DNA from 2 places in the Bacillus sp. JJ722 genome. Region 2 is predicted to be linked to the other one. Evidence: riboswitches for the same ligand, from Rfam matches in the RefSeq annotation. Region 2 holds a riboswitch; the other holds the start of a gene.
What was found. A riboswitch is a leader RNA that binds a small molecule or an ion and turns the genes downstream of it on or off. The one in region 2 is predicted to bind glycine.
Positions count from the first base shown of each region.

Region 1 (10,600 bases), on a different contig from region 2:
AAGGATTATTCCTAAATAATGATAAATCACCAAAAAAATCTCCTGCCTGTATAATTCGAATGACCTGTTCACGACCTTCTTCAGAAACATGGGTAATCTTCACTTTCCCTTTATGAACAACAAACAAATTATTATTTATATCTCCAGCTAAAAAAATAGATTCTCCCTTTTTATACGTCTTATGCGTAATAATTCCAGATAACTCTATCATTTCTTCACTGTTTAAACATTGAAATATAGGTACAAAAGACATGCAATATTTTCCATTGCATTGTAAACAATCCATTTTCTTTATACCTCCTGAAGTACACTCATTTACATTTAGCAAAAATCGAGTACTAAATATTATGAGCAGCAAGATTTAGCTCCGTTCCTTTATATGGGAAAGAGTGAATAAAGTATTATATTGAACTTAATAAAACTATAACACTAGCCTTTTCACGAAATCAAAAAAGCCTTCCTGGAAAGGCCCAAATTTCATATAATCGACATTTCTCCATACAACATAATCAACTTTAATGTTTCATTTTACGTTTCTTCATGTTTTTTAATATGTATCCTCCAATGAATCGACGAGGTTCATACGAAATAACAAAAGCATTTGGCTCATACTGCTTAATACTATCTATTAAATGATCTTCCAAATTTCGTTTCGTTAATATTTCCAGTTTATAGCGAATACTTGTCATACCTTCTCCTTGGAAAACTGTTACTCCATAACCATTTTGACGAAGGTGCTCAATTAAAGCTTCATTTTTTGACGGAAGATTCACATCGTACGTGGTATAACCAATTGCTAATTTTTGTTCAATCTTTGTTCCAATCAATATCCCAATTCCAAAGCCAATCGCATATACTATCAATCCCCATACACTTTGATTGCCATTGAAAACAATAGATAAACCAAATACATAAATTAAAGCTTCTACAAATCCTAGAATAGAAGCCGGAACAATCAAATTCTTCACTAGAAAGATTGTACGTAGAGTGAAACAAGGTACATAAATAAGCTGTAAAATAAGAATTAAGATTATTTCCTTCAATACTAGAACCTCCCATCTCCTTTTTAAAATAAGCACTACAGTAAATTCTTCAACTTACAGTGTCATCAAAATAGCTAATTTCTACTAATCTTTGATTAATACCCTGTTCCTAAACATGCAAACGTAAAAAACCTGTAGAAATCCAATAACATCCCTACAGATTTTTGCTTTTTAAATTTCAAATGATCATCCTGTTTTTTCCCTTGCCAACGAAATGAATGATCAATCAAGAATTTCAATAAGTTATATTATATAAGACGTCAATTCCTTCACAATTCCATCTTTAAACTTATTAAATCGAACTACATGACAAAAGGATACGATTCTTACTTCTCCATTCCGATGTGTTCGATCTCCTTCTCAAATAATTTCCCAACTAGTCAAGAGTAAACGAATTGCTTCTTCAATCTCAGCAATAGGTATGCCGGCAAATCCTAGAACAATAGTTGGTTTCATATTTTCCTTCTTTACCAACATATAAGAAGATAACGGATGCACTCGTATTCTTGCAGCTTCCGCTCGTTGAACGAGCTCTTCTTCACTCATTCCATTATTGACTACTAGAACCACTTGTAGCCCTGAATTCCCTCCGATAATTGATATTTTGTTCGTATATGTTTTTAAAGTGCTCACAACGATATCAAGTTTATGTCGATACACCTTTCGCATTCGATTTAAATGTTTTTCAAACATACCTTGCTTAATAAATTCAGCAAGAATATGTTGATCCATTCGCGAAACAGTTGAATGATAAAACGATAACTCTGCTTGATAGCGATGCAGCAACGGCTTTGGTAAAACCATATAACTTATACGGATTGAAGGCATTAAAGACTTTGAAAAAGAACCTAAATAGATGACTTTGCCACCTTGGTCCATACTTTGTAAGGATGGAATAGCTTTTCCACTATAACGAAATTCACTGTCATAATCATCTTCAATAATGTAACGTTTTTCGTCAGCAGCAGCCCAATTTAATAGCTTTGTTCTTCGATTAACAGGGAGAATGGTGCCATATGGGAAATGATGTGACGGTGTAACATAAGCTACATCAATGTTCGATTGCTCAAGCCCTTCTATAATCAGTCCGTCTTCGTCTACTGCCAATGGATGAACTTCTTTTGGATATGTTTTCAAAATTCGATGTATTAAGTGAAAACCAGGATCTTCAACTCCATATACCGTATCGTCTTCTAATAAAATCAATAACTGTTGAAGTAAAATCTCTACTCCTGCTCCAATAATAATTTGCTCCGGTGTACAAATCACACCACGTGCATGGTATAAATAATTTGCAATTTCTTTACGTAATTCGTATTCACCCTGAGAATTACCTAACAACAACAATTCATGATATTCTTCCGAAAGAAATTGCTTTGTTACCTTACGCCACATATCCATTGGAAAGCTAATGGTATCAATCTGACCGGGGTGAAAATGAAAACGAATATCGATTTTATTCTCAGTTTCTTGCTTTGGAAGATCTATTTTCGGAAGATACTCTAAATCTTCATAAGCCATAACAAAATAACCTCTTCTCGGAATAACTTCTAAATAACCTTCCGCAGTAAGTTGATTATATGCTGTATCAACTGTATTCTGACTAATTTGTAGAAAATCAGCTAGTTTACGCTTAGAAGGCAGCTTAGTTTGATATGTAAGCCTACCTTTTATAATTTCATTTTTAATATATTCATATAATTGCTCATACAACGGAACGTGGCTTTTTCTATTTAGATCACAAGATAACATTTCCATAAATTTAGCATCCCTCTCATTCTCTGATACCATCATTTCATCAAAAAATTACTCTTTTAATACAGTCTGACTCTTTTTATTCTAAAACACAAGAAAAAACAGCCAATAATCCTAGTTAAGATATTGGATGTTTTTTAATAGATTGTTAAGTTAAACAAATAAACTACCATATCGCTTAATTTGACAACGAAAGGGAAAAACACCTTTGAGAAAGTGTAAGAAAAAGAAGAGTTTTTTTACCGTGCTTTCAAATCCAGTTTAAATTTATTTGCTTCAAAGCTATTTATTCTTTATTATAAAAAAATTATAGCAGTATACAACAAGGAGAAGACAAACATGAAAAAAATATTATACATAACAGCAAACCCAAACGATGAAACATTATCATTTGGTATGGCAGTAGGTAAAGCGTTTATTGAATCATATAAAGAAGCTAATCCAAATGATGAAGTGGTTCATATTGACTTATTTAAAGAAGATATTCCTAATATAGACCAAGATGTATTTAGTGGTTGGGGAAAACTTCAAAATGGACAAGGCTTTGATACGTTAACAGAGGTTGAACAAGCTAAAGTAGCAAGACTAGGAGCTTTAGTTGATCAATTCGTTGAAGCTGATAAGTATGTGTTTGTAACACCTTTATGGAACCTTTCTTTCCCTCCAGTAATGAAAGCATACTTTGATGCCGTTTCTGTAGCAGGAAAGTCATTCAAATATACAGAACAAGGGCCTGTAGGTTTATTAACGAACAAAAAAGCTCTTCATATCCAAGCTCGTGGTGGTTTATATTCTGAAGGACCAGCAACTGAAATGGAAATGGGTCATCGTTACATGACTGTATTAATGCAGTTCTTCGGAGTTCCATCTTTCGAAGGATTATTCGTTGAAGGTCATGCAGCATTACCTCATCAAGCTCTAGAAATTAAAGAAAACGGAATTAAACGTGCCAAAGAATTAGCTCGTACATTCTAATGAATAATACCATTTAAAATAGCAAGTAGCCTTTAATGGCTGCTTGCTTTTTATTTATCAACAAAAAATAAGATAATTACTGCATCTAAATCTTCGACAAACAAAAGTAGCTTAGCATATAATCCCCATAATATTTTACATCCCAATCTGTTCACATTTTATTGAACAATAAATATTATCCTTTTTTTCTATCTAGACAAAAGTAATTAAATTACTTGTTATATGCCTTCTCCCAAAGTCACATGATGCAGCAGCATATACTTTATCAATATTGCATTGATCAAGACATTCAATCATCAGTTCGTCTATATGTATAACTAATGAATATATGAATTTAGAGCTTGACTTGTTAAAAATATAAAAATTCAAATAACTATTCATATTTGATATCCTCACATAATTATTCTCATCACGAAACATAGCTTGATCTATTAAAATCAAAGATAACATTTCCATACATTTACCCTCTCCCCACTTTCTGATACCATCATTTCACCAAAAACTGACTCTTTCAATACAGTCTGACTCTTTTTATACTAAATCACAAGAAATATGAAAATACAGAAAGGTCGGAATAAAATGACGAAAACACTAGCGAGTGAAACAGTAAAAAGAGGTATGGCACAAATGCAAAAAGGCGGCGTTATCATGGATGTAGTGAACGCTGAGCAAGCAAAGATCGCTGAAGCAGCAGGAGCCGTTGCAGTAATGGCATTGGAAAGAGTACCATCAGATATTCGTGCAGCGGGCGGTGTAGCTCGTATGGCTGACCCTCGTATTGTCGAAGAAGTAATGAACGCAGTATCAATTCCAGTTATGGCCAAAGCTCGAATCGGACATATTGTTGAAGCACGTGTTCTAGAAGCAATGGGTGTAGATTACATTGATGAAAGTGAAGTATTAACACCAGCAGATGAAGAATTCCACCTCCTAAAAAGTGCCTATAAAGTTCCTTTTGTATGCGGTTGCCGTGATTTAGGTGAAGCTGCTCGCCGTATTGGTGAAGGTGCTTCAATGCTTCGTACAAAAGGTGAACCAGGAACAGGTAATATCGTTGAAGCTGTTCGTCATATGCGTAAAGTAAAAGCACAAGTTCGAAAAGTAGTGAATATGAGCGATGATGAATTAATGACAGAAGCAAAATTATTAGGAGCTTCTTATGACATCTTAAAACAAATTAAAGTGGAAGGTGGCCTTCCAGTCGTTAACTTTGCTGCAGGTGGTATTGCAACTCCAGCGGACGCTGCACTTATGATGGAATTAGGAGCTGACGGCGTATTCGTTGGATCGGGTATCTTCAAATCGGAAAACCCAGCAAAGTTTGCAGCAGCAATCGTTCAAGCTACAACATATTACACGGATTATGATTTAATCGGTAAATTGTCTAAAGAACTTGGTACTGCTATGAAAGGTATCGACATCTCTACTCTTAACCCTTCTGAAAGAATGCAGGAGCGTGGATGGTAATGCAAACAATTGGCGTACTTGGACTACAAGGAGCTATTCAAGAACATCTTAACCAAATTGAAGCTACTAGGTGTCAAAGTGTTGTTGTAAAACGACCAGAGCAACTAAATAAGATAGATGGATTAATTCTTCCTGGCGGAGAAAGCACCACGATGAGGCGCTTTATTGATTTATACGGTTTTCTAGAACCATTAAAACAATTTGGTAAAGATAAACCCATCTTCGGTACATGCGCTGGGATGGTACTTCTCGCAAAAGAATTAGTTGATGCGGAAGAAGCACATCTTCAATTAATTGATATTAAAGTGAGAAGAAATGCATTTGGTCGTCAAATCGATAGCTTCGAGGCTGATTTACAAGTAAACGGTATGGATCAAGCCTACCCTGCTGTCTTCATTCGTGCTCCATATGTCGAAGCAGCTAGTCCAAATGTTGAAGTTCTTGCAAGTTATAATGGCAATATTGTTGCTGCTAAACAAGGCCATATTCTTGTAACCTCATTCCATCCGGAGCTGACAGGAGATTTACGCTTTATGAAATTATTTGTTGAGATGTTAAGATCCAATCCTGTTAGTGTTTAGAAACTAACGAAAAGCGTTGAATGATTTCCTTTCATTCAACGCTTTTTCTAAATGTATTTTCTCTCTCATAAACTTCTCATCGTCAGCTTTACAATACATATTCACCCATCAATCTAGTCCATACTATTAGCATCAAAATAGTTGGAGGCAATGAAATGGACTATAAAATCTTTCGAGCGATCAACCAGTTTACTGGTCAAAATCGACTTATAGATACGATGATGATTACAATTTCTCGAAAAATGCGATACCTATTTCTGTTTATACTTTTACTAATGTGGATTAGAAACAATCATAGAAGAATTGTTTTATTAACATTCATTTCAGTAGGCGTCACATTGCTGCTGGAAGTATGTATTAACAGGTTTTATTTTAAACCTCGTCCATTTGTAAATCACATAGTAAATACATTACCGCCTTTCCCATCAAGCCAAAGTTCTTCCTTTCCAAGCAGACACACTACTTTAGCATTTGCAGCTGCCACATCTGTAATGATTTACAAACGTGTATTAGGAAGTGTGTTGATTATTTTAGCATTTTTGACAGGGCTCTCTCGCATCTGGATGGGGCAACATTATCCGCTTGATATTGTCGGTAGTGCTTTATTAGGCAGTTTAACAAGCATAATCGTCAAATGGGGTACGAATAAAGTGAAACTGTAAACGGTGGGGATTTTCGACCATCCACCACCGTTTAATACTTTTGAGTTTCAACAAATGCAATGATTTTTTCATTTAACTTCGAAGCTGCCTTTGTAGGGATTTGGTGTTTTTCTTTATCTAATAACACTAAATCATTAAAAGGCAGCTCTTTATGTAGTAAATGAGCATACTTATGAAAGGATTGATCCTTCGTACCATAGACAAGCAAAACGGGTAAATTAATTTTATTTAGCTGTTTCGTACAATTAAAGCTTAAACTATATCGATAATACTGTTCAATATTCCTCGCATCTCCAAATGAAGACTCTTTATACATCTTTTTAAAAATTTGGCGTGTGTTTGAATTCCCCCAAGTAATAGCAAATGACAAAACAGGAATGAATTTTGATTTAGCTAGTTTGCCTGCTAAAGAAATCCTTTGTTTTAAAAACAAGTCGTTAACTTCTGACATTCCACTAATCACGATTCCTCCTAGCGCTCTACTTGCGTTACTCAGCAAAAACTCCAAAACAATTGAACCTCCAGTTGAATAGCCACATATAAATGCTTTCTCTATTTCTAAATAGTCTAGAAGGTATATAAGATCTTTCACTATAAGCGGGTATGTTATAGTCTGTTTTGAATACCCGCTTCTCCCATGACCTTTAATATCAAAGGTAATTACTTTAAATGTCTGAGACAATTCCTCTACTTGATATATAAAATTTGCACTTGTAAGTAATGGAGGATGAATGAAAACAATTGGTGTTCCCTCACCCTTTACCGAATAATATAAATTCGTACCATCTATTTCGATTGTTGGCATCCCTTTCACCTCAAAAAAACACATACGTGATGTTGTAACTCTTTAAAACGTGCATTAAATAGTATGTATTTTTATAAGCTTTAACATTCTTTTTTGACCTCTTCCATTAAATAGTTTACAAACTGATTATCGCTTACGAGCCATGCTGTGCGCGCTCTCTTTAAAAAAAATTCACCTTCTTCAAAACTAGAAAAAGTTTGGTCTAACTTCATTTTATTTTTTTCAATCGCCCACTCATTTTCATTGGTAGCATATATAAGAAACATTTCATCCTTTCTATTACTATACATTGAACCAAATGAAGACTTCTTAACGTTAAAGCGATTTCGCTTCGCATCTTCTCGAAGTGGCTCCAAATGGAAAGTATCCTCCACGAAGTGTTTATGTGCTTCATTTGATAGAGAGCAACCCGATGCTTTTTCATGCCCTCCACCACCGAAATGACTAGCTATTTCAGAAACGTCAATATGATCATGAATAGTGCGTAATGCGATTCTTTTTCCACCCATATTCACAATTGCAATGAAATCCAGATGTGGGTATTCTTTTCCTAGTTCATTTCCTAGCTCCGAATGATACAATTCTGCATATACTACACCTGCTAAATATTCACCCACTTCTGCTTGAACGATCTCCCTTTTCTTCCTACGTATATATCGTTCGGTTTTATCTTCTTCCATGTGTAAAATCTTCTTCTCGAATTCATCGAAATCAAACGTATCACTTGTTTGTAGTCGATGAATCATTTTCTCCTCAAACTCATCAATCGAAACTAAGAAAAAGAGCGCGTTAAGTCTCTTAGCCTTTATGTTATCGTTTTTCTCCCACTCCCATGTATCATACTGCCTAACCAATTCTACAAATTCGGTAATAGCATCCGTCGCTTTCAAGAGTTGATGCTCAACTAAGTACATATACAATAATGAAGTGGCAGACGTTAGCTTTCCCTCATCATCTTCTACCATTACATGCCCCCACTCGTAATCATTGAAATGCAAAGCCGTTTTATGATGATCAATCAGTTGAAGCTTCCCTTTTGACTGATAAAAATCATTCAGTTTTTTTTCATTTTCTTCATTAGGAGATAAATCTGTAATAAATAAATAAGTACTCTGGTTATCGTGCTCGAAGAAGTATTCAATCTCCCTATTAAGCGATGATACCGAGTTGTATCTAACTTTCACTTGTTTACCAAAAGCAAGTTTAGCTAAAATCCCACATCCAACGCCATCTAAGTCACTATGTGACAACAATTTATACATATTATTCACCTCTGAACGTAGTATGGTTTCCAAAGGCAAAAATTATTGATTGCTACCATTGTTTTTGAATATTTCATGAAAATTTATTTACATTTATATAAATGGATGCATTTTGAGGCCTATTTTATCTTTTATTACAAATTTAGGAATTGACCTTATGAAAAATCAATGATAAAATTCTAAATTATTCTAGGAGAATATTTTCTAAGATAGCTATAAAAAAATATGTAAGTAAGCGATGAATGCTATGGATCAAACTATAGCAGGAGCAGCTTCTGGAGAGACTGTAGTTTTTTGCAGCGCCGAAGGATTCACAATCTCAGGCAAAAGGACAGAAGAGTAACGAATATCATTTTGTTATTCTACGCCTAATGAGATTGGAACAAATTCCAATCTTTTTTTTATTGGCTTTAGAGCACGTTATACATGAAATGTCGTGTTTTTTTATAAGCCTACAAACAACATATGAGGTGATACAAATGAGTCAACGAAGAGCTATTGTAAGTGTTATTGGACAGGACCGAGTAGGAATTATTGCGCAAGTAACAAATATACTTGCTGAGAAGAATGTAAACATTTTAGATATCAATCAAACGATTTTGAATGACTTTTTCACAATGATGATGCTAGTAGATGTAGCAGATTTAGAAAACCTAGATAGTCTTCAGCACGAATTAACAACATTAGGTGAATCACTAGGTGTAACGATTAATATTCAACTTGCCGAAATTTTTAAAGCTATGCATCGTGTGTGAAGAAAGGAATGACAAACATGAATATCGCATTAAATGAAATGATGGAAACCATTCGAATGGTTCAGCTTGAGAACTTAGATATCCGTACAGTAACAATGGGTATTAACCTTAAAGATTGTGCCGATTCTGATTTTGAAAAAATGAACAAAAGAGTATTCGAAAAGATTACTACTTATGCAAAAGATTTAAAAGAAGTTGCTGAAGCAGTTGAAAAAGAAATGGGTATTCCAATTATTAATAAACGTATTTCTATTACTCCAATTGCTGAAATACTTGGACATGCTACAAAAGACCAAGCTGTTGAACTTGCTAAAACATTGGATAAAGCAGCTGTCCAACTTGGCGTTGACTTTATCGGTGGCTACTCAGCCCTTGTTCATAAAGGCATTTCAAAAAGTGACCAAACATTGATTGATGCCATTCCTGAAGCATTAAGTGTAACTGAGCGAGTATGTTCATCCGTTTCAATCGGCAGCACAAGAGCAGGTATTAATATGGATGCAGTGCGCCAAATGGGTGAAGTAATGAAGAAAGCTGCAGAACTAACTAGTGACAAAAACGGCTTAGGCTGCGCTAAACTTGTGGTATTCTGTAACCCTGTTGAAGACAATCCGTTCATGGCAGGAGCATTCCACGGTGCTGGTGAAGGTGAAGTAGTAATCAATGTCGGCGTAAGTGGCCCAGGTGTTGTATTAAGCGCGTTGAAACGTTATCCTGACGCAGATCTTGGTGAAGTAGCGGACGTTATTAAGAAAACAGCTTTCAAAATCACACGTGCAGGTGAGTTAATTGGAAGAGTGGTTGCAGATCGTCTTGGTGTACCATTCGGAATTATGGATTTATCACTTGCTCCAACCAATGCACAAAATGACAGCGTCGCTGAAATTCTTGAAGAAATCGGTTTAGAGAGCGTTGGGACACACGGAACAATCGCAGCATTAGCACTAATGAATGATGCGGTGAAAAAAGGTGGTGCGATGGCAAGTTCATATGTTGGCGGTTTAAGTGGTGCTTTCATTCCAGTAAGTGAAGACAACGGAATGATTCGAGGTATCCTTGATAACTCTCTTACCCTACCAAAGCTTGAAGCTATGACATGCGTGTGCTCTGTAGGTCTTGATATGATTGCCGTTACTGGAGATGCAACAGCTTCTACCCTTTCTGCCATCATTGCTGATGAAGCAGCGATCGGTATGATTAATAAGAAAACAACTGCTGTCCGAATCATTCCTGTTCCAGGTATGAAAGAAGGAGACATGGTTGAATTCGGTGGTTTATTAGGACGCGCACCAGTT
Region 1 is NZ_JBALMO010000230.1:115-10,714, reverse strand. It holds gene V7014_RS22210 (Crp/Fnr family transcriptional regulator) at 1-286, opposite strand, end outside; gene V7014_RS22205 (DUF2179 domain-containing protein) at 516-1,043, opposite strand; gene V7014_RS22200 (PLP-dependent aminotransferase family protein) at 1,404-2,801, opposite strand; gene V7014_RS22195 (FMN-dependent NADH-azoreductase) at 3,138-3,773, shown strand; gene pdxS (pyridoxal 5'-phosphate synthase lyase subunit PdxS) at 4,353-5,240, shown strand; gene pdxT (pyridoxal 5'-phosphate synthase glutaminase subunit PdxT) at 5,240-5,821, shown strand; gene V7014_RS22180 (phosphatase PAP2 family protein) at 5,977-6,483, shown strand; gene V7014_RS22175 (alpha/beta fold hydrolase) at 6,515-7,288, opposite strand; gene V7014_RS22170 (DHH family phosphoesterase) at 7,369-8,550, opposite strand; glycine riboswitch at 8,816-8,895, shown strand; gene V7014_RS22165 (ACT domain-containing protein) at 9,030-9,305, shown strand; gene V7014_RS22160 (PFL family protein) at 9,323-10,600, shown strand, end outside.
Region 1: it holds a riboswitch for glycine, as region 2 does, so the genes downstream of both, V7014_RS22165 (ACT domain-containing protein) here and gcvT (glycine cleavage system aminomethyltransferase GcvT) in region 2, are expected to answer to the same signal.

Region 2 (19,978 bases):
CCAGCATCCTTCGTAATTTGCGAGGCAAATTCAGCAATATAAGCTATCCCGATAATTTTTAATATGGTCTCTAAATAAATCATATTCACATTTGCTTGCTTAGCTAATACTTGAAGCATATGAATGATGCTATAAATTTGGTTAACAAGAAATAAAAAAATGGAGCAACCAACAAAGATGATGAGGAGAAAAGCAAAATTGGGCTTTTGTTCTTTTAATAGGGTTGCTAAAAAAGTCGCTAGTAAAGCAATACCTACTATTTTTATAATTTCGATTGCTCATCCCTCCTCTTTATTACTGAAACAAAAAAACGGATTTAATTTTTTCGAATAATTGATCCATTATTTGAGCGACCATGAACAAGATATAGATAAATCCAAATAATGTTACCCATTGTGAGTATTCTTTTTTATTGATTTGTTCTAATAATGTATTGATAAACGCAATGACGATTCCAACTCCAGCAATCTTAAATATTAAGCCCACTTCAATTCCCATTTGGTATCCTCCTACATGTTGGTTAAACTAGTAAAATGATGAGTAATAAACCTGTTAAGAAACCTAGACTTTTCACCATTTTTTCGTATTTACTTTGAACTTGTAGTGCTTCACTCTCTTCCCTTTCTAAATGAGTCATCGTAAGCGCAATCTGCTTTTGCTGTTGGTAACGATCATGCCGCCCTAGCGTTTCGCCGAATTGCAGAAGAATCTCTATTTCATTTTGTTTTAATGCCAATACTTTTTTTGTTTCTTCCAAACTAGTGTCCCAAGCTGTTTTTACATTCGTATCTTGAAGCTGCAATTGCTTTGCGAATGTTCTGAAAAATATATTAATAGGTTTTGGTAAACTCTTTGATAGACGAACGGCCGCTTCTTGTAAAGGTGCGTGACCATACATAATCTCCGCTTCTAAAGCTTGAAGTGCAGTTCGAAAAAGTCTTAATTGTTTTGGGCGTTGACTTAAATGACGGGAAATTTCGAAGCCAATCCATGTAGAAGCTATTAAAATCAGTGCGGCACCAATGAGCTTTACCATTGCTTTACGCCTCTTTCCTTCAATAGCTTTTGTCCAGTTTCATCAATTATTGAATAACAGAAATCATGTATTTCATCTCTACTTAATACAACAAATCTTTTAAATACATGTAAGTTTATTATTTCTTGTATGTTAGGGCGTCTTATAACATCTTCATAAGAAAATCCATGAACCGTAATAACTAGGTTTATGCCTGCATTAATTGCTTCCAAAACAGCACCACTATCTTCGCTTCTACCAATCTCGTCGGCAATAATGACCTGTGGTGACATGGATCGAATAAGCATCATCATTCCCTCTGCTTTTGGACAGGCGTCAAGAACGTCTATCCGTGGGCCAAACTGTAGTTGTGGTACACCGTTTACACATCCGGAAATTTCGGAACGCTCATCCACCACGCCCACTTTCATAGCAGGGATTCTATGTTCATGTATTCCTGAAGATATAATTCGCGCGATATCTCGCAAAAGTGTTGTTTTACCGGTTTGAGGTGGTCCGATAATCATTGTATTCTGCCAACCATTGCTATATAAATAAGGAATAAGATGTTCTGCACATCCTACTTGTTCTTTTGCAATTCGAATATTAAAGGAAGAAATGTGAATGATTGCTTTAACATTCCCTCCATCAAGTATGACTTTCCCAGCAAGCCCTACTCGATGTCCACCTTGAATGGTAATATATCCACGCTTTAACTCTTCCTCCATCGTATACATTGAGAAGTTCGTAATATTATTCAGAAGTTGAGAAGCATCCTCTTCTGTCACGATGATAGGTAACAATTCATATGTGGATTTTAAAGATATTTCTACTGGTCTCCTTATTCGAATACGTATTTCTTCAATGTTATTCCACTTACTAGGAGGCATATCTTGAAAGAAAAGTGCTATTTTTTTGGGAAGAAACGATAATACGGTTTGCATACAAGCCTCCTCTCGACTAATGCATCATTCCATTACAATGTATGGGTTGCTCGTACACTTTATGACTTTTGGTATAAACTTTTTGGAGAATTATTTGGAGTAATTTAAATGTGAGAGATGGAAGCAGGATACTAAGAACAGAGTGCTGGAGTAAAAAAGTATGAATATTTTCCTTTGTAATAACAAAAAGAGAGCGTTCAGTAATTGAACACTCTCTTCTTTCATTTTTAATTATCCACGAGATACGTAAGAACCATCTGTTGTGTTGATAATTAATTTATCCCCTTCGTTAACAAAGAATGGTACTTGAACGATAAGACCCGTTTCAACAGTTGCAGGTTTAGTACCACCCGAAGCTGTGTCACCTTTAATACCAGGCTCAGTTTCTGTAACTTCTAACGTTACAGTATTAGGAAGCTCAACACCGATTGTTTCAGTACCGAACATCATGATGTATACTTCCATGTTTTCTTTTAAGAATTTTAATTCACGCTCAATTTGAGTTTCAGATAATTCGATTTGATCGTAGCTTTCATTATCCATGAATACGTGTTGATCACCACTTGCATATAAGTACTGCATTTTGCGGTTTTCAATACGTGCTTTAGCAACTTTTTCACCAGCACGGAAAGTTTTTTCTTGGATTGCACCAGTACGTAGGTTACGTAATTTAGAACGAACAAACGCCGCACCTTTACCTGGTTTAACATGTTGGAAGTCAATAACTTGCCAAATCGCATTATCTACTTCAATTGTTAATCCTGTTTTAAAATCATTAACAGAAATCATTTTTTTTCCTCCCAAAAATCACAAAATGATAAGTTCTTTCGTTGAATGTGTTAGAGATTCATTTCCCTCATTCGTTATAATCGTATCATCTTCAATACGAACTCCACCGAGACCTGGAACATAAATGCCAGGTTCGACCGTAACAGCCATTCCTGGCTCTAAAACGATGTCACTCTTCATCGATAATCCTGGACCTTCATGAACTTCAAGTCCAATACCATGTCCAGTAGAGTGACCAAAGTTAGGACCAAACCCTTTTTCCTCGATAAAGTTACGTGTTAACGCATCTGCATCCTTACCTGTCATGCCTGGTTTAATACCAGCCATTCCTCGTAATTGAGCTTCTAAAACAATATTATAAATATTTTTTAATTCATCGCTAGGTTTTCCTACCGCTACTGTTCGAGTGATATCAGATACATAGCCATTGTAATATGCTCCATAATCAAGCGTTACGAAATCTCCAACTTCAATAACTTTATCACTAGCCACACCATGCGGAAGCGCTGAGCGGTAGCCAGAAGCTACGATTGTATCGAATGAAGAAGAAGTAGCTCCTTGTTTTCTCATAAAGAACTCTAATTCATTGGAAACTTCCAGTTCTGTAAGGCCAGGACGGATGTATCCGATAATATGTTGAAAAGCTGCATCTGCAATCTTCGCAGCTTCCTTTAATATCTTAATCTCTGAGTTTGTCTTTATCAAGCGTAATTTCTCAACTACACCAGAAACCGGTACAAATTCTCCTTCACAAGCTCTATCATATGTTACATATGAAGAGTATGTTAAGACATCTTGTTCAAACCCTAGCTTCGTAATGCCTAGCTGCTTTGCTTGATACGCCACTTCTTCATGAATAGCTTTCGTATGTTTTACAATCTCAAAATCAGGACATTGGCTCGTAGCTTGCTCAATATAACGGAAATCCGTAATGAACAACGCTTTTGCTTTAGAAATCAAAGCGACTCCTGCTGTCCCTGTAAATCCTGTCATATAACGTCTGTTATAAGGGTTAGTGATGAGCATGCCATCAATATGTAATTGATCAAATGAAGCACGTAGTCTTTGTAATTTATCCATAGTCCAAGTCCGCTCCTATCCATTCATTTTTAAGTATACCAACCTATAATTTTTTCAATCAGTAAGAATATTTTATCATATTCTATCCGATGTCACAGTACTTTGTGTAGATTGGAAAAAGAATGAACAGAGTTACGGTTGAACATCTTGCTCTAGTTGCCCCAATTCTTCCTGACGAAGTCTTTCACTGTAATCGAAAGAAACGCTTACTCCAATAAATACACCATATAAAATATATAAGCAAAGCGTTGTTACAAGTGTATTTAAATCCATATCTGTTATCGCTTTCATACCAGGGGAGAATGGTACAAAGACAAAATGTGCAATCGCCCAAATTGCAACACCAAATAAAATAGTCGCAGAAAGACTACGCACTTTGCGTAAAAAAGCATAATATAAAAAAGCAACAAGTATTGAAACAAGCCCATAAAGAAGAAGAGCTATAACTGTACCTAAAAAACCTTTAGCCCATTTGTCAGAAACCCACCCCATAAAAATCACTTTAGGACCAATATCTGTAAAATGAAAATAATATGCTAACTGCCCTAAAGCACTCCAAAATAACCCACCAATAAACCCAGTTAAAGCAACGTTTGCCGTTTGAGAAAGTTGCTTTTCTTGTTGATTTTGATCTAAATCAGCATCGCTTTTCTTACCATTTTGTAGTTCATTTTCCATCATTAACACACCTCCACATTTAGTATGTCCTATTCTCAGGAAATTTTTTCTCTGAAAAATAATAACGAAATTTTTTTCTCGTTGCTTCTATTTATCTGGAGTCATCTTCATTTTTTTTGTAGAATATATGTAGAGGCCCAACAGCTTACTAAGCTCACATGATTATTCAACGTAATTAAAGAGCATGAGTGATCACTATAGCAAACAACAAAGTAATAGCTAAATGTGAAATAAAACAACATAGGTTGGTGTAGAAATGTCAGAAAAACCCGTATACGGCGGACAGGCGGTTGTGGAAGGCGTCATGTTCGGAGGTAAAAAAAATACCGTTACTGCTATTAGAAGAAAAGACGGTTCAATTGAATACTTTCATGTTCCGCGAACACCGAACCGTTTTCTCACTTCGGTTAAGAAAATTCCATTTCTTAGAGGGATTGCAGCAATAATTGATGCAAGTGCAAATGGCTCTAAACATTTAAATTTCTCAACAGAAAAATTTGATGTCGACCCAGCCGAAGAACAAGAAGAAGTGATTGAAGAAGAAAAAACTTCATATAAGGTTGGCATGTTCTTAAGCGTGGCAGCTATCGGTGTTCTTTCCTTCTTATTTGGTAAATTTGTCTTTACTCTTGTACCTGTTTTTCTTGCAGAATTGACAAGACCTGTATTTTCTTCAGATTTTGGGCAAATAATAATAGAGAGTGTCTTTAAATTAATTCTATTACTTTTGTATATTTACATCGTTTCACTAACACCATTAATAAAAAGGGTTTTCCAATATCATGGTGCAGAGCATAAAGTAATAAACGCATATGAAAATAATTTAGAGCTTACTGTTGAAAACGTACAATCGCAGTCTAGACTTCACTATCGATGTGGAAGTAGTTTCATCTTGTTTACAATTATCGTTGGGATCTTTGTTTATATGCTTGTTCCTACCGATCCATTATGGGTTCGTGTTCTAAATCGAATTGCACTCATTCCTGTCGTTTTAGGAATTGCATTTGAAGTGTTACAAATTACAAATAAAGTACGCGATATTCCTATTTTACGATTCTTAGGATATCCAGGACTTTGGCTACAATTGTTAACAACTAACAAACCAACCGACGATCAGGTAGAAGTAGCCATTCATTCTTTCAATCGTTTATTAGAATTAGAAAATGAAGATAAAACAGGTTTACAAAAGGAAAGTATAGTGTAAAACAAAATATATCAGCTTTTTATCAAATAAAGCATACAATGTAGAAATAAGAGAACTTTTTTCTAAATTTACTGCTTTCTAAGATAATATATTAGTTGCACATTATATTCTCCAACAATACTTCTTTCTTATGTTTTTAAGGAGGTGGCCTTAATGAAACGTCCAAGTTATTATGTTGTTACAGGTTTTATTTTGCTTGCGTTAATAGGATTAGGTAGTAAATTATTTGGTGACCCAATCGGTACACTTAGATGGTTCCTAATATTTGCCGTGGTAACAACGATTATCATTTTAGTTGTCATGAAATTCACAGGCGCATCAACTACCCAATCAACTAGCCATAAAGCATATAAGAGAGCCGCTAAACAATCTCAAAAAAATCAGCAACAACGTAAAGCAGCTAAAACAAAAGATTCTAATATAGTTACCTATTCTTTCAATCATTCGAAAAGAAAACCAAAGCTTCGTAAGAAATCAGATGTTCAGCTAACAGTAATTGATGGTAAAAAAGGCAAAAAGAAAAATCGGGCATAGCACTGCCTGATTTTTTTGTCTTAAATTCAGTTAATAAGCCCAATTTCGCAAAAAAACTTGCGCAGACATACGGCCAAGTTGGATTAACTCCTGTTTCTTTTTCGCAGACAAATCAAACTCTGTGGCAGAAACATTCTTCGTAGGGATAAAAATAATATTCTTCTCATGTTTTCTTGAAATGTAGCGATTATCATGAGCATCTTTCATCGTTTCAAACAAAGCACCAAACATTTCAATCGCATTGTCAATCTTTCTTGGTGGCAACTCATCTTTGTTATCACTTAATTTCACACCAATAACCGGTCGTGTCTTCATTACATTTTCCTTATCAAACAGCCACATTGGAAAATTACTTAATACTCCACCATCCACAATATACGTATAAGGTTTTTTATTATTAATCCTTACAGGCTCGAAGAAATAAGGAATACTACAGCTCATTCGAACTGCTTTTGCAATCGGAAATGTGGCGATATCAATATTATATTTATTTAGATCATCTGGTAAAACCATAATTACGCCATTCGTTACGTCAGAAGCAATAATACGAAATGTATTCACAGGAAGATCCCCAAAAGTATAAATCCCTTTCACAGCTAACTTCTCCGCGATCCATTCTTCTAACTTATCACCTTTATATAGCCCTAATTTCCAATAAAGTAACAACCACTTTGCAAAAGGTATATTTCCACCAATGCGTTCATCCAATAATATTGTTGTATCCATTTCCATCATTATATTTTCTATTTCATCACCTGTATAACCAGCTATTATAAAAGCAGCAATAATCGATCCAGCACTTGTACCAGCCGTTCTTTGGAACGTAAATCCTTTCTCCTCAAGAACTTGATATGCTCCTACTAAAGCATAACCTTTCATGCCTCCTCCGGAAAACACACCATCAATGTTCATCGCTGTTCCCTCCTGTCTCCGGCCTTTATACATCTTTAAGCAGGAAGGAATGAGATTATTACTGGTTATTTACTGATTTTCATGGTTCTCGTTTATTATTTTCATTTACGTAAAATAAGCAATTTGAGCATTTGGGAAGAAATGATGAATATAGCTTGAGATGGTTGCTTCTAAATCATGAGCTTCATCTGTAGGGTAAACATACTTACCTATTCCATATCTACCCCATTTATACTTTCGCTTTGATTCATCCAATTCAAGCTTTGTTTTCGGATAATGCTTTTCAATCATCTTTTTTGCAGGCTTTGTGAAACGATGTTGAATGAGCTCAAATGATAAGTCTGGAATCCTATCATCCTTCAATGCCTCAGCTAACCTTTCAAACAATTCAAAGTATCCTTCTTGCCAATTGTCATGCATGTAAATTGGCGCAACAATAAAACCTAGAGGATATCCAGCATTAGCCACTTTCTTTGCTGCTTCCAATCGGTGATCGAAACTAGAAGTACCAGGTTCAAAATTTTTTATCACATACCGTGAATTAACGCTAAAACGAAAACGTGTATGACCATTGTGCTTAGCATCTAATAAATGATCAACATGATGAAACTTTGTGACAAACCGCAGTCTTCCTAACTCTGTTTTCCCAAAAAATTCAATAGCTTTCTTTAAGGAGTGTGTTAAATGGTCAATCCCAACAATATCTGATGTACACGCCGCTTCAAAGCGTGTAATTTCAGGTTTTCTTTCCTCTATATACTTCTCAGCTTGTTCAAAAATCTCATCTATATTTACGTATGTGCGAATATATGGCTTACTTCCAAGTGTCGTTTGTAAGTAGCAATAATGACAATGCCCCATACATCCTGTCGCTAAAGGAATGGCATATTCTGCTGAAGGCTTTGATGTATCAAATTTAAGCGTGCGACGAACGCCTACTACAAGGGTAGATTTAGCAACTCGATATTTTTGTAAATCATTCTCACCAGGTAAATTTCTTATTTGGTTATGCGATGTCGTTTCTTTTATTTCTATATTCATTTTTTCGAATTTTTCTTTCAACTCACGCCCAAGAGGATAATCTAATGCTTGTGGTTCAATATAAACTAACTGTGGTATAAAAGGTTTCAATGTAGTCACCAAGCTTCTTTGTAAATTTCAATTAGACCTTATTATTTTTCACTGAAATCCACAAAAATCACAGCAAAAATTTTGGAACTCATAAATAAGAGGGTAACCTGAAAATAAAGCATCAGATTACCCTCTTTAATTTATTTACTTATAAACCGCATTTCAACTGTGCACCACAATTCGTACAAGTATTACATCCGCCCATTTCCTGTACTTCACCTTTTCGGCAAACAGGACATGTATTGCCTACCTCAGATCCAATCGTAACTTTAGTAGAGCGAAGTTCATTAATTGTATCAACTAGTACGACTTTCTTCTCTTCTTCTAAAAGTAGTTCTTGTTGTTCAAATTGATTTTCTTCCGCTTTTAACGTCAATACTTGTGAATCACGACTACCATCTACATATACAGTGCCACCTTTAGCACCACCTTTATATAGACGCTCATACACTTTTTCTACTTGTTCTACCGTATAGCCTTTAGGTGCATTTACCGTTTTAGAAATTGAACTATCAATCCAGCGTTGAATGATACATTGTACATCAGCATGTGCCTCAGTGGTTAATTCCATCGCTGAGATAAACCAGCTCGGTAAATTGTTAGGATCCGCTTCTGGATGACGATCTAAATATTCTTGCACGATATCGGCTTTCACTTCAATAAATTTACCTAAACGACCACTTCTAAAATAAGTAAATGAGAAGTAAGGTTCAAGTCCTGTAGATACACCTACCATCGTACCCGTACTTCCTGTTGGAGCAACCGTTAATAAATGTGAATTACGAATACCATATTGTAGAATATCATCTTTGATTTCTTGTGGCATTTTTCTCATAAAGCCCGTTTGTACAAAATTCGAACGAAGTTGTTTTGTTTCAGCTTCTGTTTTCCCTTGTAAGAACGGGAAGCTGCCTTTCTCTTTACTTAATTCAACAGATGCTTTATAAGCTGTCGTTGCAATCGTTTCAAATACTTGTTCAACAAGTTTATTTGATTCTTCTGTTCCATATTCAGATTCACAATAAATAAGTAAATCATGTAGTCCCATAACGCCTAATCCAACTCGACGTTCTCCAAGCGCTTGCTTCTTGTTCTCTTCAAGGAAGTAAGGTGTTGCATCGATTACGTTATCTTGCATACGAATCCCTACTTCAACCGTGTGTTTCAGCTTTTCAAAGTTAACTGTTTTATTTTCTTTGTCCGCCATTTGAGCTAAGTTAATAGCTGCTAAGTTACAAACAGAGTAAGGTGCAAGTGGTTGTTCTCCACACGGATTCGTAGCTACCACCTGTTGACCATATGCTTTTGCATTTGTCATATCGTTAGCATTATCTATAAAGAAAATACCAGGCTCAGCCGAATACGTAGCACAAATATTGATTAAGTTCCAAAGCTCTTGCGCTTTGATTGTACGATAAACTCGCACTTTATGTCCGCGTTTTTCCCACTCTCGGACATCCCCTACTTCATGCCATTCCTCATTATATTCTTTCATTTCAGCTTCATCATAACTTTCAACATGTGGGAAGCGCAGTTCATACTCTTTATTTTGATCAACAGCTTCCATAAATTCTTTCGTCAAGCAGACAGAGATATTAGCACCTGTAAGGAATTCTGGATTATGCACGCTATAGTGACCACCAGTTTGAAGCTTTTCTTCCGCTTCACTGATCACTTGATCCGTAAAACCACCTTGACCAGGAATTTGTTTATAATTAAGAATACCTTGATACATATCTCTTTCATACTCAGTTAAAGGAACGAATTTAAGCTTCTCATTCGCATATTTTTTAATATTTTCGTCTTTAGTATTTTCCATCAAGAAACGCAAAATACGAGGGTTTTGCATTTTAGAAATGATGAATTCAATAATGTCAGGATGCCAATCCGCTAACATGATCATTTGTGCTCCACGTCTTGATCCACCTTGCTCAACAAGATGTGTAAGCTTTGCAATATCATCCAACCACGAAACGGAACCTGAAGATTTACCATTTACACCTTTTGCAAGTGTGTTGCGAGGGCGTAATGTTGAACCGTTCGTTCCAACACCACCACCACGACTCATAATCTCCATTACTTGCTTACGGTGATCTGAAATTCCTTCGCGAGAGTCAGGTACGAATGGCATCACATAACAGTTAAAATATGTAACATCTGTTTGTGATCCTGCACCATATAATACCCTTCCTGCTGGTACAAAGTGCATGTTAGCTAGCTCTTGATAGAACTTCTCGAACCATTCTTGTTTCTTTTCTTCAGTTGTTTCAACAGAAGCTAATCCTGTCGCATTTCTTTTCGCAATTTGTTCATAAAAAATTTCAAGGGGCTTCTCAATAATATCTAGAGAACGATTAATAATGCCTGTTTCAATTTCTTCTGGTTTGTCTAAAGAGCCACGAAATTCATCTTCGACCAATACTTGTGCTTTTTTCTTCTCCCAGTCAATGCTTACGATATGTCCTAAGCCACGAGCTGGAAACTTAGGATCTTCTTTTATCGTTAACACAACAAAATCACCATTTGATAAGGTGATTTTCTCGGTGTCTTTAAAAGAATATCGATCAATCATAACTAAACGTGAAACGCCTTTATGCGTGATTTTCATGTCCGGTGTAATTGGATGAACTTGCGGGAACAATTTAATGTCCTGGTTTAGACTTTCAATACTTTTCTTGCTACTTTGCTTAATCGCAACAGACATAAGCAATCTCTCCTTTATTCGTACTACATTTATATTTTTCCTAGTTAGGTTGATTTTATAAAGTAACATTAACTTACCATATGTAGAGATATTATTCAATATATTGTGTTTTAATTTCACAACCTATCTATATATTGTGTCCAAGAAAACAAAATAATAAATTTGTCAAACTAAGAAAAGCTCAAATAAAAGAGAAAAAAGAAGAATAAACGAATTTTATACGATTTTTCATCTTTTTTCCCACCTTTTCAGAAGTTGCATTTTTCACGAATAAAAGAAGCCTTAAAAATACAAGATCTTCTGTTCATTCCTATTGAAAAATAATATTATCACACATAAAAAAGCGATGAACGGAACCCGTTTATCGCAAAAAATTCCAAGCATCACTTTCATATTTTTCTTGAGCTAATTTTGTAATTTCTTCTTGCTGAGCTTCAGATAATTGGTATTCTTGTAGATTAACTTCAAGTCCTTCCGCAAAACCTTCTTTAAAGGCTACTTTTGCTTCGTCTATGCCAATTGTTCGATCAGATAATTCGTTGATAGCCACCGCTTTATCTCGAAAGCTCTTGAACATTCTTTCCTTCAAGCGTTCGTTTCGGAAAATAAATAAATCAAACAATTTATCACTATCTAAATCAAGCAAAATAGAGCCGTGTTGTAAAATAACACCTTTTTGACGTGTTTGTGCACTTCCTGCAACCTTACGCCCCTCAACAACTAGTTCATACCAGCTTGGAGCATCAAAGCAAATTGCTGAACGAGGGTCTTTTAATTTTTGTCGATCTTCTTCCGTTTTAGGAACAGCAAAATATGCATCAAAACCAAGATTTAAAAACCCTTTTAAAATACCTTCGGATATTACTCGATACGCTTCTGTAACATTTTTTGGCATTTGCTCATGCTCTTCGCTTACAATTACACTGTATGTAAGCTCATGCTCATGTAACACAGCACGACCACCTGTTGCCCTTCGCACAAAACCAAGTCCCGCTTCTTTCACCTTATGTAAATCAATTTCTTTCTCAGCTTTTTGAAAGTAGCCTATAGAAAGCGTTGCTGGATTCCAACCGTAAAAGCGAATCACTGGTGGTATTTCCCCTTCACTATGCCATTTCAATAGCATTTCATCCATAGCCATATTATAGCTAGGCGAACAATTGCCCGAATCAATAAATGCCCACGTTTCTTTGTTCATATCGTGAAGCCTACCTTCTATATAAATTTATTTTATTCCTAACATTGTTTAGTATCGGGATTTGCCACCAACCAAACAAACTTTCAAATATCTTTTCAAACAATATACATACTAAATTAAACAATTGAACATTTCAACTAAAAAACAATGCTTTTCCTACATGATTATGTTAAATTCCTTTGATATTATGGTATATGGATATTATAATAATTAAAGATTGGATTGTTTTTTAGTTTTGAGAGGAGTTTTTTTACTGTGTGGTATTTCTTGCTTATACTTTTAGTTGCCGTAATCGTGTATTCTGTGTACACGTGGTGGGCACAACGTCGAATTTTAAAAACGTTAACTCAAGAAGAATTTATTGAAGGCTATCGTAAAGCACAATTGATTGACGTACGCGAACCAAATGAATATGAAGCAGGTCATATTCTAGGAGCGAGAAACATTCCGATGTCTCAGCTTAAAACGCGAATAAAAGAAATTCGTCCGGACAAGCCTGTTTACTTATACTGCCAAAGTGGTCTACGTAGTGGACGAGCTGCTCAATTGCTATATAAAAATGGCTATAGGGAGCTATTTCATCTACAAAAAGGCTTTAAACAATGGACTGGTAAAATTAAAAGAAAATAATTCTACTTTTAATAGTACAAGAAAGGGATGTGTAAAAGTGATTTTAATCACTTTTACACATCCCTTACGTTTTTTTGACTTTCCACATATTGATTTATTCAGATGGTTAAATTCCGGTCTCCATCCTCAACTGAAACAAAGCATTGACCGATTCAAATAGTGTACCTACAAAACAAACGAACAATTACTTTGACTGGTTTTTTATTTGTCGATAGTCGAAGATATAATTGGTGGTGAATAAAAGATGATACTTCCAAATGGAGTAACTGGATTTTTCGATTCAGTAGACACTCCCCAAACAAAAGTTAATGGGAAACAATTTAAACAAATATGTATTACTATTGCCATCCATAACGGAGGGAAAATTATTGCATTTAAAGAGCCTGAATATCCAATGAATTTTTATAGTGTGTATGTTGAGTTCTTTAATAAGCAATTTCATATCTTACTTAATGAATATTATCCTAATCTTGCTTTTGCTTCTATAGTTGAATTTGGAAACATTGAATTCATAGATATACCCATTCTTTATAAACAGTTTAATCCTTTTTACAAGGTTTTAAATACGAGCGAGCTAAACAATCCTGTAACTCTTATAAACAGTTCAAAGAAGAGTATTATACAAAACAATAATGAGTTAAATAGTACCGAATTAAAGGAAATTGTTTTCTGGAAGCTCAAAACCGTTGGAGAGATTATCTTTAACTATTGGGATTAGATAGAAATAGGGAACTCCATCAATAAAGGAGCTCCCTATTTTTCATTTACAAATCAACATTAAAATATTTAACACGGCCATCTATTAATAATCATTTACTGCTTTATAAAACGTAAAATAGGCTTACGTGCTGCCATTGTTTCATCTAGACGTTTAATAACTGTTGTGTGTGGTGCTTCTTGAACAATTTCTGGTGTTTCTTCCGCTTCTTTCGCGATTTGAATCATCGTATTGATGAATCCATCTAGCGTTTCTTTACTTTCCGTCTCTGTTGGTTCAATCATGATGCATTCCTCAACATTTAACGGGAAGTAAGTGGTTGGTGGATGATACCCAAAATCTAGCAAGCGCTTCGCTATATCCAATGTGCGAACACCTAATTTCTTCTGACGTCTTCCACTCAATACAAATTCATGCTTACAATGACGATCATATGGCAAATCATAATATGGTGCTAGCTTTCTCATCATATAGTTAGCATTTAATACGGCAAACTCTGTAACAGCTTTCAAACCATCTGGACCCATTGATCGAATATATGTGTACGCTCTAACATTAATACCGAAATTACCATAGAAAGGCTTCACACGGCCAATGGAAAGAGGACGTTCATATTCTAATACATACTCCTCACCTCGCTTGACAACTTGTGGAGCTGGCAAGAATGGTATTAAGTCTTTCTTCACACCTACCGGTCCCGAACCTGGTCCACCACCACCGTGTGGGCCAGTAAATGTTTTATGCAGATTTAAATGCACCACATCAAAGCCCATATCTCCAGGTCGAGCTTTTGATAATACCGCGTTTAAGTTCGCTCCATCATAATACAGCTTTCCACCAGCGTTATGAACAATTTCAGCCATTTCTAGTATATTTTCTTCAAACAGCCCTAATGTATTTGGATTCGTCAACATTAAAGCTGCTGTATCTCTTCCAACTACACGCTTTAAGTCTTCTAAATCTACTAAACCTTGCTCATCGGATTTTACTGTAATCGTTTCAAAACCGGCTACTGAAGCTGAAGCTGGGTTTGTACCGTGAGCTGAATCAGGAACAATTACTTTTGTACGTTCAGTATCACCATTGTGCTCATGAAAGGCACGAATCATCATTAATCCTGTCCATTCACCATGAGCACCAGCCGCTGGTTGAAGTGTAACTTCATCCATACCTGTAATTTCTTTCAAAGACTCTTGTAAATCATACATTAGTTCTAAAGCACCTTGAACTGTACTTTCATCTTGTAATGGATGAATATGCGCAAAACCATTATAGCGAGCTACAGCTTCATTAATTTTCGGATTGTATTTCATCGTACAAGAACCAAGAGGATAGAAACCTGAATCTACTCCATGATTGCGCTTAGATAACGCTGTATAATGTCGCATAATGTCTAACTCAGAAACCTCAGGTAGTTCAGCTTCCTGTTCTCTGACAAAGCCAGCTGGAAGTAACTTGGAAACATCAATAGCGTCAATATCCATGTCGGGTAAACTATATCCGATGCGATCTTTTACGCTCATTTCAAAAATTAAAGGTTGATCTTGCTTACTCATGGCTCTCCCCCACCTCTTGTGCAAATAAGTCAATTTCTTCTTTAGTTCGTAATTCTGTTACAGCAACTAACATATGATCTTTCAATTCAGGATACGTTTTTCCTAGATGATAACCACCAATAATTCCTCGCTCCAAAAGTTGCTTATTACAAGCTTCAAATGATTGTGGTAATTTGATAACGAACTCGTTAAATGATGGACCTTCAAATACCACTTCAACTCCTTTCGCTTGCAATACCTTCTTCGCATAATGTGCTTTTTGAATATTTTGAGTTGCCATTTCACGAACACCTTTTTTACCTAAAGCCGTCATAGCGACAGAGGCAGCTAATGCATTTAATGCTTGATTTGAACATATATTAGATGTTGCCTTCTCACGGCGAATATGTTGTTCACGTGCTTGCAATGTTAACACAAAACCACGCACTCCATTCTCATCCACTGTTTGCCCAACTAAACGACCAGGCACTTTACGCATCAATTTATTTGTTACAGCAAAATATCCACAGTGCGGTCCACCAAATGCAGCTGGAATACCGAATACTTGCGCATCACCCGTTACGATATCAGCACCAAATTTTCCTGGAGGCGTTAACACTCCTAATGCAAGAGGGTTGCTCGAAACAATAAACATGCTTTTAATTTCATGAGCCATTTTCTCAATTGTAGCCAAGTCTTCAATTCGACCAAAGAAATTTGGATATTGAACAATGACACCCGCTACTTCGTCACTCATTTCACCCTTCAAAGCCTCTAAATCTGTAACTCCATCTTTATATGGAATTTCAATCACTTCAATGTATTGGCCTTTTGCATATGAACGAATAACATCTTTATATTCTGGGTGCACCGCTTGAGAAATAAGGATTTTCTTGCGGCGAGTCGCTCCACAACTTAGTGTTGCTGCTTCAGCAAGTGCTGTCCCTCCATCGTACATGGAAGAATTCGCTACATCCATGCCCGTTAATTCACAAATCATCGTTTGAAATTCAAAAATCGCTTGGAGCTCCCCTTGCGAAATTTCCGGTTGATAAGGTGTATACGCTGTATAGAATTCAGATCGAGATAACACATGATCGACAATAATTGGTGAGTAATGATCATATACACCAGCTCCTAAAAAGGAAGTGTAGCTCTTCGTATCTTTATTCTTAGCTGCTAATTGACTTAATTCTTTCGTTAATGATGATTCAGATTTAGCCGTTTTAATTTTATATTCCCCTTGAAAACGCACTTTCTCTGGAATATCCTCGAATAACTCATCAATCTTTGAAATTCCGATTGCTTCAAGCATTTCTTTTTGATCATTCTCCGTCATTGGCAAATAACGATGCTTCAACATATTTCAGCCATCCCCTTACTGTTTTTTTGGTCGTTTATAAAAAGGTGATTTAATGATTCTTGCTTGTATTTTTTTCGAACGAATTTCAACTTCAACTATTCGGTCCAATTCTGCAAGCTCTCTTTTGATAAGCGCATAGCCAATATTTTTCTTTAAGGTTGGTGATTGTGTACCTGTCGTAACTTCCCCAATTAATTGTCCATCTATATAAACAGGATAACCATGACGAGGTATCCCTCGATCAATCATTTCAATTCCTACTAATTTCCGAGGTGCGCCCTCTGCTTTTTGCTGTGACAGCACATCTTTTCCAAAGAAATGAACTTCTTTATTCGTATTAACAGCAAAGCCAATTCCAGCCTCAATAGGGGTAATATTCGCTGTTAATTCTTGTCCGTATAAAGGTAAACCAGCTTCAAAGCGCAAAGAATCCCTAGCACCTAATCCAATGGGTAATACATCATCATGTTCTAAAATCTTTCTCCATAGTTTGATTGCATCATTACTATTACAATAGATTTCAAATCCATCTTCGCCTGTATATCCCGTTCTCGATACAAGTGCATCAACTCCACTTACTTTCACGCCTTCTTTAAATTGAAAAAACTTAATTTCATTCAAATCAGTATTTTCAGTAATTTGCTGCAGTACTTCTTCTGCTAATGGTCCTTGAAGCGCTAATTGAGCGTATTGTAATGATTGATTTTCCAACTTCACATCAAAGTTTGAAGCATGTTGTTGTAACCACTCAAAATCCTTTTCAGTATTAGCTGCATTAACTACTAACCAATAGTGATTTTCACCTTTTTGGTAAATAATAATATCATCGACAGTGCCACCATTTTCATAGCAAAGTGCAGAATATTGTGCCTTCCCAGCATGTATTTTCGTCACATCATTCGTCACCATCGTTTGTAAAAATAACAAACTATCCTTACCAGTTACCTCGATTTCACCCATATGAGATACATCAAACAAACCTGCCTTCGTTCTTACAGCTTCATGTTCTAACTTAATACTTGAAAACTGCACTGGAAGATCCCAACCACCAAAATCAATCGTCTTCGCACCATATTCACCATACACATCAAATAATGGTGTTCTTTTCAATTCACTCATTTGCAACCTCCTACAACAACCATGATTTTATTTATTCAAACTACGCCGCATTATTATTTCGTTCTCCTCCATCAAAGCACAAAAAAAGACAGAGCAGCCCCTTTAATAATGAGCTGTCTCTGTCCGGTTACCTGAGAGTTTACCTACAAAGTAGGCTGTCCCCGTTGGTGGTTCGATTGAACTCTCTCCAGAGATGCGTCCAATAAGAGTCTTTTTGCCTGAGAGATTCACAAAAATATGCTTGCTCCTTCGGCGCTGCAATAGATACAGTCTCTCCCCTTATCTTCATCCGCTTATATTAATCATTAAAATGGTCATACTAAGATAATAAAAAAACTAGCTGCTTCAAAAGCTATATTCAAAGTCATAGAAAAACCTTAGTTATTCGTAATTCTTATTATCATCCTACCATTAAGTACAAAATTATTGCAATAATTTTGTTGGGTTTTCTAATAAAACTAATATTAACCTTATTTTATGATGATAATGTTCGGATTTTACTGTTCTCGGAGGTGCAACTAATGAAGATTAATATAAATTGGAATCCTGTTTGGGAAGAGGGATTATTACAGCGTTTAGAGGATGATGGGCCTTGGACTAGTTGGGAACTATACAAACTTGCTCTTGAAGCTGAGCAAAGCTTACAAATTCCTGATTTCGAAGGCTTACAAGCACCAAAGCACCTTCACCATTTGAAGCCATTACCACATCAATTAGAGGTGGCTAAACAAGTGGTAGAAAACATGAATGGAAAAGCCATTCTAGCAGACGAAGTAGGTCTCGGAAAGACCATTGAAGCTGGATTAATTTTAAAAGAATATATGATTCGTGGATTAGTAAATAAAGTACTTATATTAGTCCCTGCTTCGCTCGTTTCTCAATGGGCATACGAACTAAACAGTAAGTTTTTCATTCCTGCAGTTGTGCAAAGAAAGAGCTATGTTTGGGAATCTTGTGATGTAATTGTATCTTCTATTGACACGGCAAAGCGCGCACCTCATAAAGATATTATTTATAACCAACAATACGATTTAATCATCGTGGACGAAGCTCATAAATTAAAAAATAATCAAACAAAAAACTATGAGTTTGTACAAAACTTAAAAAAGAAATTTTGCTTACTATTAACGGCAACTCCTATACAAAATAAAGTAGATGAAATATTTCACTTAGTTTCTTTATTAAAACCTGGCCATTTAGGAAATGCCTCTATCTTCTCCAAAACCTATAAAGGTAAAGGTAGACAAATCAATGATGATGAACATCTAAAAGAATTGGTAAACGCCGTTATGATTCGTAACCGTCGCCACGATACAGGTATTGAATGGACGAAACGAAAAGTTGAAACGGTGTTTATCGATGTAACTCAAGAAGAAAAAGAACTATATGAAACTGTATCTAAATATCGATTATCAGAGAATACGGCGAGCAGCTTTTCTACTTTAACATTACAACGTGAAGCATGTAGCAGCCGTGAAGCTGTCTATTACACCATTCAAAACATGATTAAGAAGCAAGAATCACCTAATGAAATGATCAAAGAAAGAATCAAAGCCATCGGTGAAAAAATCGATGCCGTCACAAAAAACTCAAAGGCGGAAAAAGCATTAGAAATTATTAAAGCTTGTGACGATAAAGTAATCATTTTTACTGAATATCGCGCTACTCAAATGTACCTGCAATGGTTTTTAAAACAGCATGAAATTTCATCAGTACCATTTCGTGGAGGTTTCAAGCGTGGTAAGAAAGATTGGATGAGAGAACTTTTTCAAAACCATGCCCAAGTATTAATTGCAACCGAAGCTGGTGGCGAAGGAATCAACCTCCAATTTTGTAATACGATTATTAACTTTGACTTACCATGGAATCCTATGCGATTAGAGCAACGAATTGGTCGTGTACATCGCTTAGGACAAGAAAAGGATGTCGTAATCTTTAATTTTGCTATTAAAAATACGGTTGAAGAACATATCTTAAACTTACTCTATGAAAAAATTCAACTATTTGAAAAAGTAGTCGGTGAATTGGATGATATTTTAACAAAATTAGAAATCAATAATCTAGAAGAATATATAGAAGATATAATCGGTGGTTCAAGAAGTGAAGGCGAGATGAAAATCAAAATGGAGAACTTGTCTTCAATGATTTCATTAGCAGAAGACTTAAAGGAGCGTGAAAAACGTGCGGCAACGTGACATTCATAATTTCCTTATTAAATATTTCACCGCGAATGGAGGAGAAATTATAGACAATACCACTTCATATATAACGGTGAAATTAACGATTGAATTAGATAAAGCATTGATGAATCGACCATTTTATTGGCATTATCTCGAAAAAACAGGAGGTGTACCAAACCCTGCAACACTCACTTTAATAACTGATCCAAACACTGTTCCCGAAACGATCAAGGGTGAAATTATG
Region 2 is NZ_JBALMO010000005.1:39,223-59,200, forward strand. It holds gene spoIIIAD (stage III sporulation protein AD) at 1-266, opposite strand, end outside; gene spoIIIAC (stage III sporulation protein AC) at 295-498, opposite strand; gene spoIIIAB (stage III sporulation protein SpoIIIAB) at 521-1,036, opposite strand; gene spoIIIAA (stage III sporulation protein AA) at 1,030-1,959, opposite strand; gene efp (elongation factor P) at 2,191-2,748, opposite strand; gene V7014_RS00645 (M24 family metallopeptidase) at 2,767-3,828, opposite strand; gene V7014_RS00650 (YqhR family membrane protein) at 3,961-4,509, opposite strand; gene V7014_RS00655 (DUF1385 domain-containing protein) at 4,763-5,710, shown strand; gene V7014_RS00660 (SA1362 family protein) at 5,864-6,244, shown strand; gene V7014_RS00665 (patatin-like phospholipase family protein) at 6,275-7,156, opposite strand; gene splB (spore photoproduct lyase) at 7,262-8,287, opposite strand; gene V7014_RS00675 (vitamin B12-dependent ribonucleotide reductase) at 8,436-10,991, opposite strand; gene V7014_RS00680 (lipoate--protein ligase family protein) at 11,353-12,189, opposite strand; gene V7014_RS00685 (rhodanese-like domain-containing protein) at 12,445-12,819, shown strand; gene V7014_RS00690 (hypothetical protein) at 13,064-13,537, shown strand; gene gcvPB (aminomethyl-transferring glycine dehydrogenase subunit GcvPB) at 13,633-15,093, opposite strand; gene gcvPA (aminomethyl-transferring glycine dehydrogenase subunit GcvPA) at 15,086-16,432, opposite strand; gene gcvT (glycine cleavage system aminomethyltransferase GcvT) at 16,451-17,554, opposite strand; glycine riboswitch at 17,671-17,748, opposite strand; glycine riboswitch at 17,751-17,843, opposite strand; gene V7014_RS00710 (DEAD/DEAH box helicase) at 18,076-19,749, shown strand; gene V7014_RS00715 (YqhG family protein) at 19,736-19,978, shown strand, end outside.